DNA from 4 places in the Pectobacterium artocarpous genome. Region 1 is predicted to be linked to each of the others. Evidence: predicted binding sites of a transcription regulator. Region 1 holds the regulator's gene; each other region holds the start of a gene.
The links. Region 1 encodes CRP, which controls carbon source genes, mostly activating them, when cyclic AMP is high. Its sites were predicted from a motif close to ATGTGANNNNNNTCACAT; they were not measured.

Region 1 (3,142 bases):
GGTTAATGGAAGGGAAAACCATCGAATAAGCGAAACTGGGCGCGGCAATGTCGTGCCCAGAGAAAGAGATTAAGCCAGCACCCGAATTTCGTGACTATGCGTCACCTCAACGGCCTTGCCCAGCATCAGTGCCACAGAGCAGTATTTTTCCGCCGACAGGGCTACAGCGCGTTCAACGATTTTGTCGGTCAGCCCTTTTCCCGTCACGATAAAATGCAGATTGATATGGGTAAATAAACGCGGCGCTTCAGACCGGCGCGCTGACGTCAGTTTCACCTCACAATCCGCTACATCGTTGCGGCCTTTTTGCAGAATCGAAACCACATCAATCGCGCTGCATCCCCCCACAGACATCAACACCATTTCCATCGGGCTGGGCGCTTTATCGCCGGAATTGCCGTCCATCAACACCTGATGTCCTGACGCGGATTCGCCCAAAAACGTTAAGCCTTCAACCCATTTTACCCGTGCCTGCATGGTGCCTCTCCACTAAAAATTTTTTGAAAATTTATACCGTTACTGTACAAAAATCAGCGTTAATCAGAGCTTTGTCATGCTGAAGCGAGACAACACAAGACACATCCTTAAAGCTGTGTTAAAACGAAAATAGAATAGACCTTTTCTGGACAAACCCAGAAACGAAGAAGATGATGACGTAGCCAGATATACCCAGCCACGTTTACGGTGCGGCAAGGCAGCACCGGAAAATCAAGGGTCAGTGGTTCCAGTATATTCCCTGACGTCATTCTGCCTAGACTGAATTTTGTTTTTTTAGCAGTTAAACACGCCGTACAGGGAACTCTGACCCCTGTAATTTGCGCAGTGAATTACAACAGAGGATGATAGCGAATGGTTCTCGGCAAACCGCAAACAGACCCAACTCTCGAATGGTTCCTTTCCCATTGTCATATCCACAAGTATCCATCGAAGAGCACGCTTATTCACCAAGGTGAAAAAGCAGAAACGCTTTACTACATCGTGAAAGGCTCTGTCGCAGTGCTAATCAAAGATGAAGAAGGCAAGGAAATGATTCTTTCCTACCTCAATCAGGGCGATTTTATTGGTGAGCTCGGCCTGTTTGAAGAAGGTCAGGAACGCAGCGCTTGGGTGCGGGCAAAAACCGCCTGTGAAGTGGCTGAAATTTCCTATAAAAAATTCCGCCAGCTAATCCAGGTTAACCCAGATATCCTCATGCGTCTGTCTGCACAAATGGCAAGCAGACTCCAGGTTACCTCAGAGAAAGTCGGCAACCTCGCCTTCCTTGATGTAACTGGCCGTATTGCCCAAACCCTACTCAACCTGGCTAAACAACCTGATGCCATGACGCATCCAGATGGTATGCAAATAAAAATTACCCGTCAGGAAATTGGGCAAATCGTTGGCTGCTCGCGTGAAACCGTGGGCCGCATTCTGAAAATGTTAGAAGACCAGAACCTGATCTCTGCGCACGGTAAGACAATTGTCGTTTACGGCACTCGCTAAATCCCTGTTGCTCTACCCTACCAACAAAAAAGCGTGAAGCCTCGGCCTCACGCTTTTTTATGGTGTGCCATCCCTGCTCCCCCTTACAGACCGTCGCAAGCGGCGTGGAAAAACGTTCCCTACGTTTTTTATCGCTGCTCTTTTAAGAACATCACTCAGTTTGCTGCGTTAACAACCTGTGCGACGGCTTTGGCGAACTTCTCCATCCCCTGCACAATGTCGTCTTCATCAATGATCAAAGACGGCACAAAGCGGATGACGTTCGGACCCGCCATCAACACCATCAGGCCCTGAGCCGTTGCAGCAGCCAGAAACTCGCCCGCACGGCCATGCCACTGCGATTTCAGTTCTGCCCCCAACAGCAGCCCCATACCGCGCACCTGTTCAAATACACCGTACTGTTGGTTGATTTTTTCCAGCTCACTGACAAAGCGAGCGTGCCGATCCGCCACGCCTGACAGCACTTCTGGCGTATTGATGATATCCAGCGCAGCTTCCGCCACCGCACAGGCCAGCGGGTTACCGCCATAGGTGGTTCCATGTACCCCGACCGTCATCACAGAGGCAATTTCTTCCGTCGTCAGCATCGCACTAATCGGGAAGCCGCCACCCAGCGCTTTAGCGGTGGTGAGAATATCCGGCGTAATGCCGTAGTGCATGTAGCTGAATAGTTTGCCAGTGCGCCCCATTCCGCTCTGCACTTCATCAAACACCAGCAGCGCCTTATGCTGATCGCACAGATCGCGAACACCTTGTAAAAATTCAGGTGTCGCAGGCGTAATACCGCCCTCACCCTGAATCGGCTCCAGCACGACGGCACTGGTGTGATCGTCCATCACCGCTTTGACCGCAGCCAGATCGTTGAAAGGAACATGGACAATATCCGCAGGCTTAGGCCCGAAACCATCGGCATATTTAGGCTGTCCGCCAACTGAAACGGTAAACAGCGTGCGGCCATGGAACGCATTATAGAAAGCGATGATCTTGGTTTTATAAGGACTATGGCGTTTAACCGCATAGTGGCGCGCCAGTTTGAAAGCGGCTTCGTTAGCCTCAGCACCAGAATTAACAAAGAACACGCGGTCGGCAAAAGTGGCATCAATCAATTTGCTGGCGAGGCGTAGCGCAGGTTCGTTGGTGAAAATATTGCTGGTGTGCCACAGCTTTTCACCCTGTTGCTGCAATGCGTTCACCAGCGCAGGATGACAGTGACCCAGTGCCGTAACCGCAATGCCGCCGGAGAAATCGATATACTCACGGCCATCTTGATCCCAGACGCGGCTCCCTTTACCTTTCACTGGTACAAACTTCGCGGGTGCATAAACCGGCAAAATCACTTTATCGTGAGTATCCCGTGTCACTGCTTTCTGCTCTGCTGCCATTTGCTGCCTCACTCTGCTGTCCATTATGTCGAAATGAAAATATAGTCAATAAATATGCATAAAAAATCAATTACAGGCAATATTAAATCGGCTACTGTAGAGAATAACTTTCTATCTCGCTAAATTTTAAGGAAATTATCCAAAAGTTGATGCCCTTGCTGGCTGAGAATGCTTTCTGGATGAAACTGCACACCTTCCAGCGGAAGCGAGCGATGGCGGATTCCCATAATCTCGTCATGCTTACCTTCATGTTCGCTCCAGGCCGTGACCTCAAAGCA
Region 2 (3,142 bases), on a different contig from region 1:
TTTTAGCCGCTCTTTAATGTCTTGATCGATGCGCAGCGTCGTGGTTTGACGTGTGGTGTCAGCCATAGTGTGCTCCCGTTAATAGTATTGGTGTCACCACTGATATTAGCCCCGAACGATGCGAGTGTCACTCCACATTCAGGAAGCGCTGGCGATAGGCGCTGGGCGAGACGCCGAACGCCTGATGGAACACGACGGAGAAGTAGTTGCTGTCTTCAAAACCGCACAGCGCGGCAACGTCGCCAATCGTTTGCAGGTCATAACGCAGCAGTTCCATCGCCTTACAGAGCCGCAGTTGGCGCAGGTAGTGCGGCACGCTCATGCCGGTTTGTTCTTTAAAGCGTGAACGTAAACTGCGGGCGCTGAAGTGGTGCTGTTCGCAGAAGGCTTCAAAGCGGAATGGGGTCGCAATGCTGGCACGCAGCGCATTCATCAACATATCCAACTGGTGCGCATCGGCCAGTTGTGGATTATCCGGTGTGTGGCGATAACGCGCCGCCAGCAACGCAATCTGCAACAGCAGCGCTTCACTCAGTTGCAGCGACAACGCATCCGACTTCATGCACTCCTGCCTCAGCGCATCCACCTTCTCGCGAAGGGTATCCATACCTTCCGAACCTAAACACCAGTGGCGCTGACTTTGTGGACGATCCCCGCCAGGCAGTAACATTTGCCAGTCGGCGGATAGGGTCAGGCGGTTACGAATATAGAGGATGTTGTCCAGCTCAAGCTCGTGGACGGATTCGTAGCTGTGGCGATCGTTCGCGGAGACATAGAACATATCGCCACGGGTAATGCGGTAAGGCACATCGTTCCAGAGGTGCAGACCATTGCCACGCCAGACAATGACGAGTTCATCGAAATCATGATGGTGCAGCGGAAATACGGGTTGTGGATGGCGTTCAGCCACCATCACGGCATTCTTGTCGGTGAGGAAATAGTCTTCAGTCTGTAATTTCAAACCCCGTATTGCTGTCGCCATTTCCTCATCCGCCGTTGCTGTTACCTACTCTTCACGAGAAAACGCCTGATGGCGTAGTGACTTAGGCGCCTGCGAAAATGCCTTGCGGAATTGCGTCGAGAAGTGATTGCTGTCGCTAAACCCACAGGCGTGCGCAATAGTGGTGATCGAATCGTCACTCTGCTGCAACCGCCGACGCGCCTCCAGTAATCTTAACCGATTCAGATAGCGTTGTGGCGTCATCCCGGTATGTTGTTTCAATTGACGATGCAGCGTACGCAGCGGCAGTGAGAATTGATCGGCCAAATTGCCCCAGTTCACCTCTTCGCTGTAGTTATTTTGCAGCCAGCCCAACAGTGCCTGCACCCCATGATGCTCAGAACCGTTGCCCTGCGTCTGGAAACAGTGTTGACGCAGTTGTACCAGAATGTGCAGAAACAGGCTTTCGCTAGCCGCAATCGCCTCCGGCGCATCACTCTGCGCCAGCTCCGCCAGACTATTGAGCGACTGTTTCAGTTGCTGCATCCCCACCGTATTCACTTGCCATTGCCCTTGCCACTCGCCGTTCGGGCCATATGGCAAAAATGCAGCGATATCGGACAGGAAGCGGAACCCATGCGGCGAACGGTACAGCATATTGGTCAGGCACAGCCCTTCCACGTCTTCAAACAGATGCCGATCGTTATCGCGAACAAAGAACACCGTTCCGCTGCACAGCGCAAAGGGCTGATCGTTAAACACATGGACGCCAGCGCCCTGCTCCACCAGAACAATTTCCCAGAAATCATGATAGTGCTCAGGAAACGCCGTCTGTGGGGTACGCGGCTCTACCGCGACCGTCACGGCGCGAGAAGTAAAAAAATCATCACCACGAAGTAACGTCATTTCAGTTCTCCATTCAGCCTCTGGCAAAAATGCGGCCTTTGAAAAAGGGTAGCCAGAAGCCACAGAACCGACCTTAAATTACCGTCACTCACGCGCCATCTGACTGCTCTTTTTTTAAGATCGCGCCGCCCAATTGATTGAAGTGTGGTAAGGATCACACCGCTTTTCCCTTATTTTTACGTGGTTATTCCCTAGATAATTTCCCAGATTGTGAGCCCTTTCACGGTCAGCTTTGTCATTTTGCCAGCCGCCTGTTGTAGATGGCACTCATCGGAAGGTGGCATCCGTTACCGCTCCTTACACTGCAACACATCCAACAATAAGGAGTGCGGCTATGGCGGTGAAGAATATCGTGGCGGTGGATTTAGGGGCATCCAGTGGTCGGGTCATGCTGGCAACCTTGCACACCGCAACGCAGCATCTGACGCTGAAAGAAATTCACCGTTTCAGCAATACGCTAGTGTTTCAGGACAGCCACCACCAGTGGGATCTGGCTGCTCTGGAGCGTGATATCCTCACCGGATTACACCAAATCGATGCCATGGGTATCGCGCCTGATAGCATTGGGATCGACAGTTGGGGTGTGGACTATGTACTACTCGATAAGGACGGGCAGCGTATCGGCCCGCCCTACTCCTATCGCGACCACCGCACCGACGGCGTGATGGCTACCGTCAGCGCCGAACTGGGGCGTGAGGCGATCTATCAACGTACTGGCATTCAATTCCTGCCGTTTAATACGCTGTACCAGCTTAAAGCGCTATGCGATACGCCGTCTGAAAATCTGAATCAGGTGGCACACCTGTTGATGATCCCTGACTATTTTCATTATCGCCTCACGGGGAATCTGGTCTGCGAATACACCAACGCCAGTACGACCCAACTGCTTAATCTGAAAAAGAAAACCTGGGATAGCGAACTGCTGGACTATCTGGATATTCCACGCCGCTGGTTGAGCGAACCCGTGCAACCGGGGTACGCCGTGGGAAACTGGACAGCACCGAGTGGACGACAGATTCCCGTCACTGCCGTCGCCACGCACGATACCGCCAGCGCGGTGGTCGGCGCGCCGTTGCAGAGCCGCGACAGCGCCTATCTCAGCTCCGGCACCTGGTCTCTGATGGGCATTGAGAGCGACACGCCGTTTAACAGTCCGCAAGCGCTGTCCGCCAATATCACCAACGAAGGCGGCGTAGACGGCACCTATCGAGTACTGAAAAACATCATGGGCCTGTGGCTGCTACAGCGGGTTTGTCAGGAGCGCAACATTAAAGATTTAGGCGCGCTGATTCAGTC
Region 3 (3,142 bases), on a different contig from region 1:
GTTGACCCAGATAGATGTTCTCGGCGACCGTCATTTCCGGCACCAGATGCAGTTCCTGATAAATGATGGCAACCCCCGTATTCAGGGCATCCATCGTGTTAGCAAACTGTACAGGTTTACCCTGAATATGAATTTCACCTGCGGACGGTGAATAGTTGCCGCTCAGGATCTTTAACAGCGTCGATTTGCCCGCTCCGTTTTCCCCCATCAATGCATGGATCTGGCCGGCATGGCAGGAAAAACTGATATCCGACAGTGCTTTAACACCGGGAAACTCTTTACCGATCCCATGAAATGACAAATAGGGTGACTGTGCAGCCATCTCTGTTTCCTCATAACAATGCAGGTAACGCGCGGATAACCTCGACCAGCGTTATGCCGATCGGCGTTATCCGCATCGTGACAAAATCAGGCGTGATTACATCAGGCCTTTTTTCTCCAGTTCGACCTTAAAGTTGTCACGGGTGATCAGCACCACGTCAGTCACTTCGGTGAATTTCTCCGGTTCAACGCCTTTGGTGACCCAGTCGTTCAGCATCTGGATACTCTTATAACCGTGAATATCCGGGCTGGGCAGCAGTGAACCAAAGAAGCCCGTCGCTTGGCCTTTGGACAGTTCACTTACCGCGTCCACACCATTAATACCGATACCAATGACGTTTTCCGCTTTAAAGCCCTGACCTTCTGTCGCACGCACGCCCCCCAGCACGGTGTTGTCATTCATGCCGACAATCAGCCAGTTTTTCACTTTCGGGTGCTGAACCAGCATCGAGTTGGCGGCGTCGAACGCGCCGGGGATATCGTTAGATTTGGTGGGAACCTGATAGATCTGTTTTTCAGGGAAGCCTGCGGCTTTCAACGCTTCCATCGAACCAGAGGTACGGCGACGTGCGGTATCCAGTTCGTTAGCAGTAATCGCCATCACGGCGGTTTCATCCACCTTCCAGCCACGTTTATTCATCTCTTTATACAGTTCCTGCCCCTGACGCTCGCCAATTTTGGTGGCGGCCATCATCACCAGCGGCACGGTATCCATCGGCTGGCCTTTGGCATTGACGAACTGATCGTCAACGGCAATCACTTTCAGATCGTAGCTGCGTGCTTTCGCCATAATGGCAGGCCCCAACTTCGGATCAGGCGTACAGATAACAAAACCTTTTGCTCCACTGGCCGCCAGACTGTCAATCGCGTTCAGGGTCTTTTCCCCATCGGGAACCGCAATCTTTATCACATCAAAACCGAGATCTTTTCCTGCTTTATCAGCAAATTTCCATTCGGTCTGGAACCAAGGCTCTTCCGGTTGTTTAACCAGAAATCCCAGCTTTGCGTTCTCTGCCATAGCTGATTGTGACATAACCGCAGCCAACCCGATGGCTGCCAGCGCCTTAGTGAATTTATGCATGATGTTCTCCGGTGTAATTATCTTTTCGTTCGCCAGCAACGCCGACACGCGTTCGCGTTGTGGGTAAGGTATTTCCGGGCTGGTAAAGGAAAAACACAGACTTAGCGCAGTTCCTTTACTGAGTAGCATTCAGACGCTTTATGTTTTAGTCGTTATTTCAGGTCCGAATATAGAGCTTTATCACATCACGGAACAATGACAGGTTTGTGCATACATTTAGCAATTTTAACCAATCATTAACCTTTGACGGGCTTCACACAATGGCTGCGGGCGACAGAAAAATACATACTTCCAGCTAACCACTCCTAACCGCCTCTTCCTGTCCCTGCCTATCGTAAACAGTAATGATTTGGGATTAATGAGGAGCAAAGCATGAGTGCGGGCGCTATTACGATTGGCCTCGACTTCGGCAGTGATTCGGTACGCGCCTTAGCCGTTGACTGCCAAAGCGGGCAAGAGCTGGAAACAGAAGTGGTCTACTACCCCCGTTGGCGTGCGGGTAAATATTGTCAGCCTGCCAACAACCAGTTCCGACACCACCCGCTGGACTATATCGAATCACTCGAACAGGCGATTAAGGTGGTGGTTTCCCGTCTGACGAACGAACAACGGCAACACATCATTGGCATCGGCGTGGATTCGACCGGATCCACACCCGCACCGATTGATGAGCAAGGCCAAATTCTGGCGCTGCGTCCTGACTTTGCCGACAATCCCAATGCCATGTTTGTGCTGTGGAAAGACCACACGGCAATAGAAGAAGCGGAAACCATCAATACGCTGTGCCGGAGCGGCCAGTTCCCGGATTACACCCGTTATATCGGCGGCGTTTACTCGTCTGAGTGGTTCTGGGCCAAAATCCTGCATGTCTCGCGCCACGATGAAGCCGTGCGTCAAGCAGCCGTTTCCTGGATCGAACTGTGTGACTGGGTGCCCGCTCTGCTTTCCGGTACGCAAGCGCCTGCCGATATTCGCCGTGGCCGGTGCAGCGCCGGACACAAATCACTCTGGCACCCGAGTTGGGGCGGACTGCCGCCGAAAGATTTCTTGCACGCCCTCGATCCCTGCCTGACCGAAACATTGCAGTACCCGCTGTTTACCGATACCTGGACCGCCGAACAGCCGGTCGGAACCATTACCGCAGAGTGGGCGCAGCGGCTCGGCATCCCCGAAACCGTCATCCTGGCGGGCGGCGCGTTTGACTGCCACGTTGGCACCGTCGGCGCAGGCGCACAGCCGTATACGTTGGTCAAAGTGATTGGTACGTCCACCTGCGACATTTTGATCGCCGACGACGCACGCATTGCCGATCGCACCATCGCCGGTATTTGTGGGCAGGTCGACGGCAGTGTTGTTCCCGGCTATATCGGCCTCGAAGCAGGACAGTCCGCTTTCGGCGATATGTATGCCTGGTTTGGGCGGCTGTTGGGTTGGTCATTACAGGAAGCGGCGAAAGACTATGCCGAACAAGGTCATCCCGAACTCAAAACATCATTACAAGCGATGGAAGCCAAACTGCTGGAACGGCTTACCCGTAGCTGGGAAGAAAATCCCACGCTGGATCACTTACCTGTCGTGCTGGACTGGTTTAATGGCCGCAGAACGCCGTTCGCCAATCAGCGACTCAAAGGCGTGATTACCGATCTCAATCTGGGTACCGATGCCCCCACGCTGTTCGGCGGTTTTATTGCCGCGACGGCCTTTGGCGCACGCGCGATTATGGAATGTTTTGAAGATCAA
Region 4 (3,142 bases), on a different contig from region 1:
TGCGTGCGCTGACGGTCTCGTTGTCGGGTAACAGAAGGGCGGTAATGTCTTGATTAGCATCGACGATGCCACCTAAATCTTCACGCAATGCCAGCTGCACGCTGGCGGGGATATCTTGTGCAATACGAGCGAGCAAGGCTTTTTGGCGTTGTTCCTGACTGTAGCGACGCGTTGACATGACAAAACTCCGAAGGGGGGATTCGGAGGTCTATGCTACCTTGTTTATATCAGGACATCCAGAATGAATAATTTTTAATATTCAATGTATTAATGTTATTTATCTTCCGGCGAACATCGCTGGTCGCCGGAAAGGGGCATGCGGTTTTAGAAGTTGTAACCGACGACCAGATAGTAACCCCAGCCGGTAGATTTCACTTCAAACGGACCTTTGCCGAAATTGAGTTCTGCGCCATCAGCCCATTGACCGCCGTTGTGGAAATAACGTGCGACGAAAGAGTAGTGCCAGTGGTCGTAGCCTAACGCCAGAATATGGCTGGAGGCGATGGAGTTGTTGGTACGGCTGGCATTCGATTTATCACGCAGCTCTGAACCAAAATCGAAATTGGTGAAGCTGATATATGAGACGTTGCCGCCCAGCAGAGAACCTAGTGGGTAAGAGTATTTCACTTTTACACGGTAGCCGTCCCACTCGTTTTCGTTAGCTGCACCATAGTTTTGCCATTGGTATTTGGCATAGCCGTTTAATGACAGAGACAGGTCGGTACCGGTATCAATATCGGTACCTAAGCCCATGTACCAGGTGCTCTGGCGCGAACCGCTGTTGCGACCCATATCGTAAATCACGTTATTGGCGAGATACCACTCTTTAAACGGACCAAAGCTCAGGTCAGCTCCCGTCAGTTTATCAATGGAGAAACGTGGTTCGATCTCGACAAACAGAGGTGAGCCTTTGTCCCAAATGCCACGGCTGTCGGGATCGCCACCAAAAAACTTAGGCGCATCGGCGTAGCCGTAGAAATCGAACCAGTCTTTACGCGCAAACGCTTCGTATTCCAGATAGGTCGTGCTGTTCAGTTGCGGTCCAAAACGTGTGTGGGCGCTGCCGACGACGTTAATGCTTTGGTGCCACCAGTCGGAGAGGTATTCGGCTTTATTGCTGTCGGCAAGGGCAGGCATTGAGCATGACAGTGCGAACAAGGCGCCTGCGGCGAAAGTTTTTTTCATCTTAAGTACCATAGTGTTAGACGTCATTTACGCCATGCGTAAAATCGTGGAATAAGTTTTGGCAATATCTAAAAAAATCAGAAGATAATTTTGTCATGCATTTTAAGTAAAAATAGATGCAATGCACGAAAACGATTGCCTTTTATTGTGTTATTACATTTTTAATGTGATTTTAATCACATTTTAGTATTGGGGATTTCATCTGGCTGAAAAGGGGATTAAGAGCAAGAGTGAACAGGAAAGCGGCGAGAACATCACAAAACAAACGGTAAAACCTATTGATACCCAGTTGAATAGATAGCATGACGTGAAACATGGTATCTTGGATACAAGGATTTTTGGCTACATGGTTTTTACGCCTTTTACTCCTGAAATTGATTTTTCGCCTGATTCAGCCGGCAAACGATACGATGCGAGGTTATCGCTGATGCTTTTGGAAAATGGCTGGTTATCCGACATTACACACACGCCTTCACCGCATTATGATGGCCGCCCGAATAATGAGGTGCCTTCCCTACTGGTGATCCACAATATTAGTCTGCCGCCCGGTGAGTTTGGCGGTCCCTATATTGACCAACTGTTTACGGCTACTTTGGATCCCTCGGTGCATCCCTATTTCGCCGATATTTCTCATTTACGCGTCGCGGCACACTGCCTGATTCGCCGTGACGGACAGATCACACAGTATGTGTCGTTCGATCAGCGCGCCTGGCATGCTGGTGTTTCGGCGTTTGAAGGTCGCGAACGCTGTAACGATTTCTCTATTGGCATTGAGTTGGAAGGGACGGATACGCTGCCTTTTACCATGGAGCAATATCACTCTCTGGTGGCGATTACACGTCTATTAATGCGGACTTATCCCATCACGTTATCGCGAATTACCGGACACAGCGACATTGCTCCGGGCCGTAAAACCGATCCCGGCCCGGCATTTGACTGGGACGGCTATCATCGTCAGCTACAAGAAAACTGGACAGAGAACAAAGGGAGCCTAGATTAATGACGCTGTTTACACTGTTGCTTACGCTGGCCTGGGAGCGCTTGTTCAAACAGGGGGAGCACTGGCAGATCGATCATCGGCTTGAGGTCGTATTCCGGCACGTTCCATCCCCGTCTTTATTTCAAACGCTGTTTCTGATGTTGTGCAGCATGGGCATCGTGGCTGGCCTGCTGTGGCTCACCAGCGGTATTCTGTTCGGCTTGATTTCTTTTCTGATGTGGATTGTTATCAGCCTGATGTGTGTTGGCGCGGGTGAAATTCGTCAGCACTATCGGCGCTATTTGCAGGCGGCGCAGCGCGGCGAGGCGGATGCCAGCCGGGAAATGGCGGCGGAACTGGCGTTGATTCACGGTCTGCCCGTTGGTACGGGGGAAAGCGAGCAGTTGAAAGAACTGCAAAATGCGCTGCTGTGGATAAATTTCCGCTTTTATTTGGCCCCGCTGTTCTGGTTCATCGCGGCTGGATCATTCGGGCCTATTGCGCTGATGGGGTATGCGTATTTACGCGCCAGACAGACCTGGCTTGCTCGCCATCACACCCCGTTGGAACGCGCGCAGTCTGGTGTGGATAGCTTGCTGCATTGGCTTGACTGGATTCCTGCACGTTTGGCAGGTGCCGCTTACGCTTTGCTGGGGCACGGCGAAAAAGCGCTTCCGGCCTGGTTCGCCTCGCTGGGGGATTTTCGCAGTTCGCAATATTGGGTACTCACTCAACTGGCGCAATTTTCTCTGGCGCGTGAACCCCATATTGACCCTGTCGAAACGCCGAAAGCTGCTGTGACGCTGGCTAAAAAGGTGACGTTGGTGCTGGTGGTGGTTGTCGCGCTTCTGACGATATATGGTGCGCTGGTATAGTTTCCCAGGGTTCTTTCCAACGCAACCGTTTCTCGCTTATTGGCTGTCTGCGGGCGGTTCACCGAACTCGGGCATGCCGTCACGATTCCAACTGAACGTTTTA

Region 2: a site for CRP is predicted at 1,989-2,006, ahead of rhaS (HTH-type transcriptional activator RhaS). Genes of this name have one in related genera too.
Region 3: a site for CRP is predicted at 1,571-1,588, ahead of ACKQAD_RS10925 (arabinose ABC transporter substrate-binding protein). Genes of this name have one in related genera too.
Region 4: a site for CRP is predicted at 1,350-1,367, ahead of ACKQAD_RS01845 (nucleoside-specific channel-forming protein Tsx). Genes of this name have one in related genera too.

Annotation. Positions count from the first base shown of each region.
Region 1 covers NZ_JBJXVK010000003.1:211,740-214,881, reverse strand. Annotated here, with positions in the region: gene ACKQAD_RS03055 (phosphoribulokinase) at 1-29, shown strand, start outside; gene ACKQAD_RS03050 (OsmC family protein) at 70-477, opposite strand; gene crp (cAMP-activated global transcriptional regulator CRP) at 850-1,482, shown strand; gene argD (bifunctional acetylornithine/succinyldiaminopimelate transaminase) at 1,638-2,864, opposite strand; gene ACKQAD_RS03035 (aminodeoxychorismate synthase component II) at 2,984-3,142, opposite strand, start outside.
Region 2 covers NZ_JBJXVK010000018.1:35,049-38,190, reverse strand. Annotated here, with positions in the region: gene ACKQAD_RS12850 (CopG family ribbon-helix-helix protein) at 1-66, opposite strand, end outside; gene ACKQAD_RS12845 (helix-turn-helix domain-containing protein) at 128-982, opposite strand; gene rhaS (HTH-type transcriptional activator RhaS) at 1,007-1,846, opposite strand; gene rhaB (rhamnulokinase) at 2,181-3,142, shown strand, end outside.
Region 3 covers NZ_JBJXVK010000014.1:83,232-86,373, reverse strand. Annotated here, with positions in the region: gene araG (L-arabinose ABC transporter ATP-binding protein AraG) at 1-322, opposite strand, end outside; gene ACKQAD_RS10925 (arabinose ABC transporter substrate-binding protein) at 419-1,402, opposite strand; gene ACKQAD_RS10920 (ribulokinase) at 1,775-3,142, shown strand, end outside.
Region 4 covers NZ_JBJXVK010000002.1:174,904-178,045, forward strand. Annotated here, with positions in the region: gene nadC (carboxylating nicotinate-nucleotide diphosphorylase) at 1-178, opposite strand, end outside; gene ACKQAD_RS01845 (nucleoside-specific channel-forming protein Tsx) at 325-1,185, opposite strand; gene ampD (1,6-anhydro-N-acetylmuramyl-L-alanine amidase AmpD) at 1,613-2,185, shown strand; gene ampE (beta-lactamase regulator AmpE) at 2,185-3,039, shown strand; gene ACKQAD_RS01860 (glycoside hydrolase family 43 protein) at 3,076-3,142, opposite strand, start outside.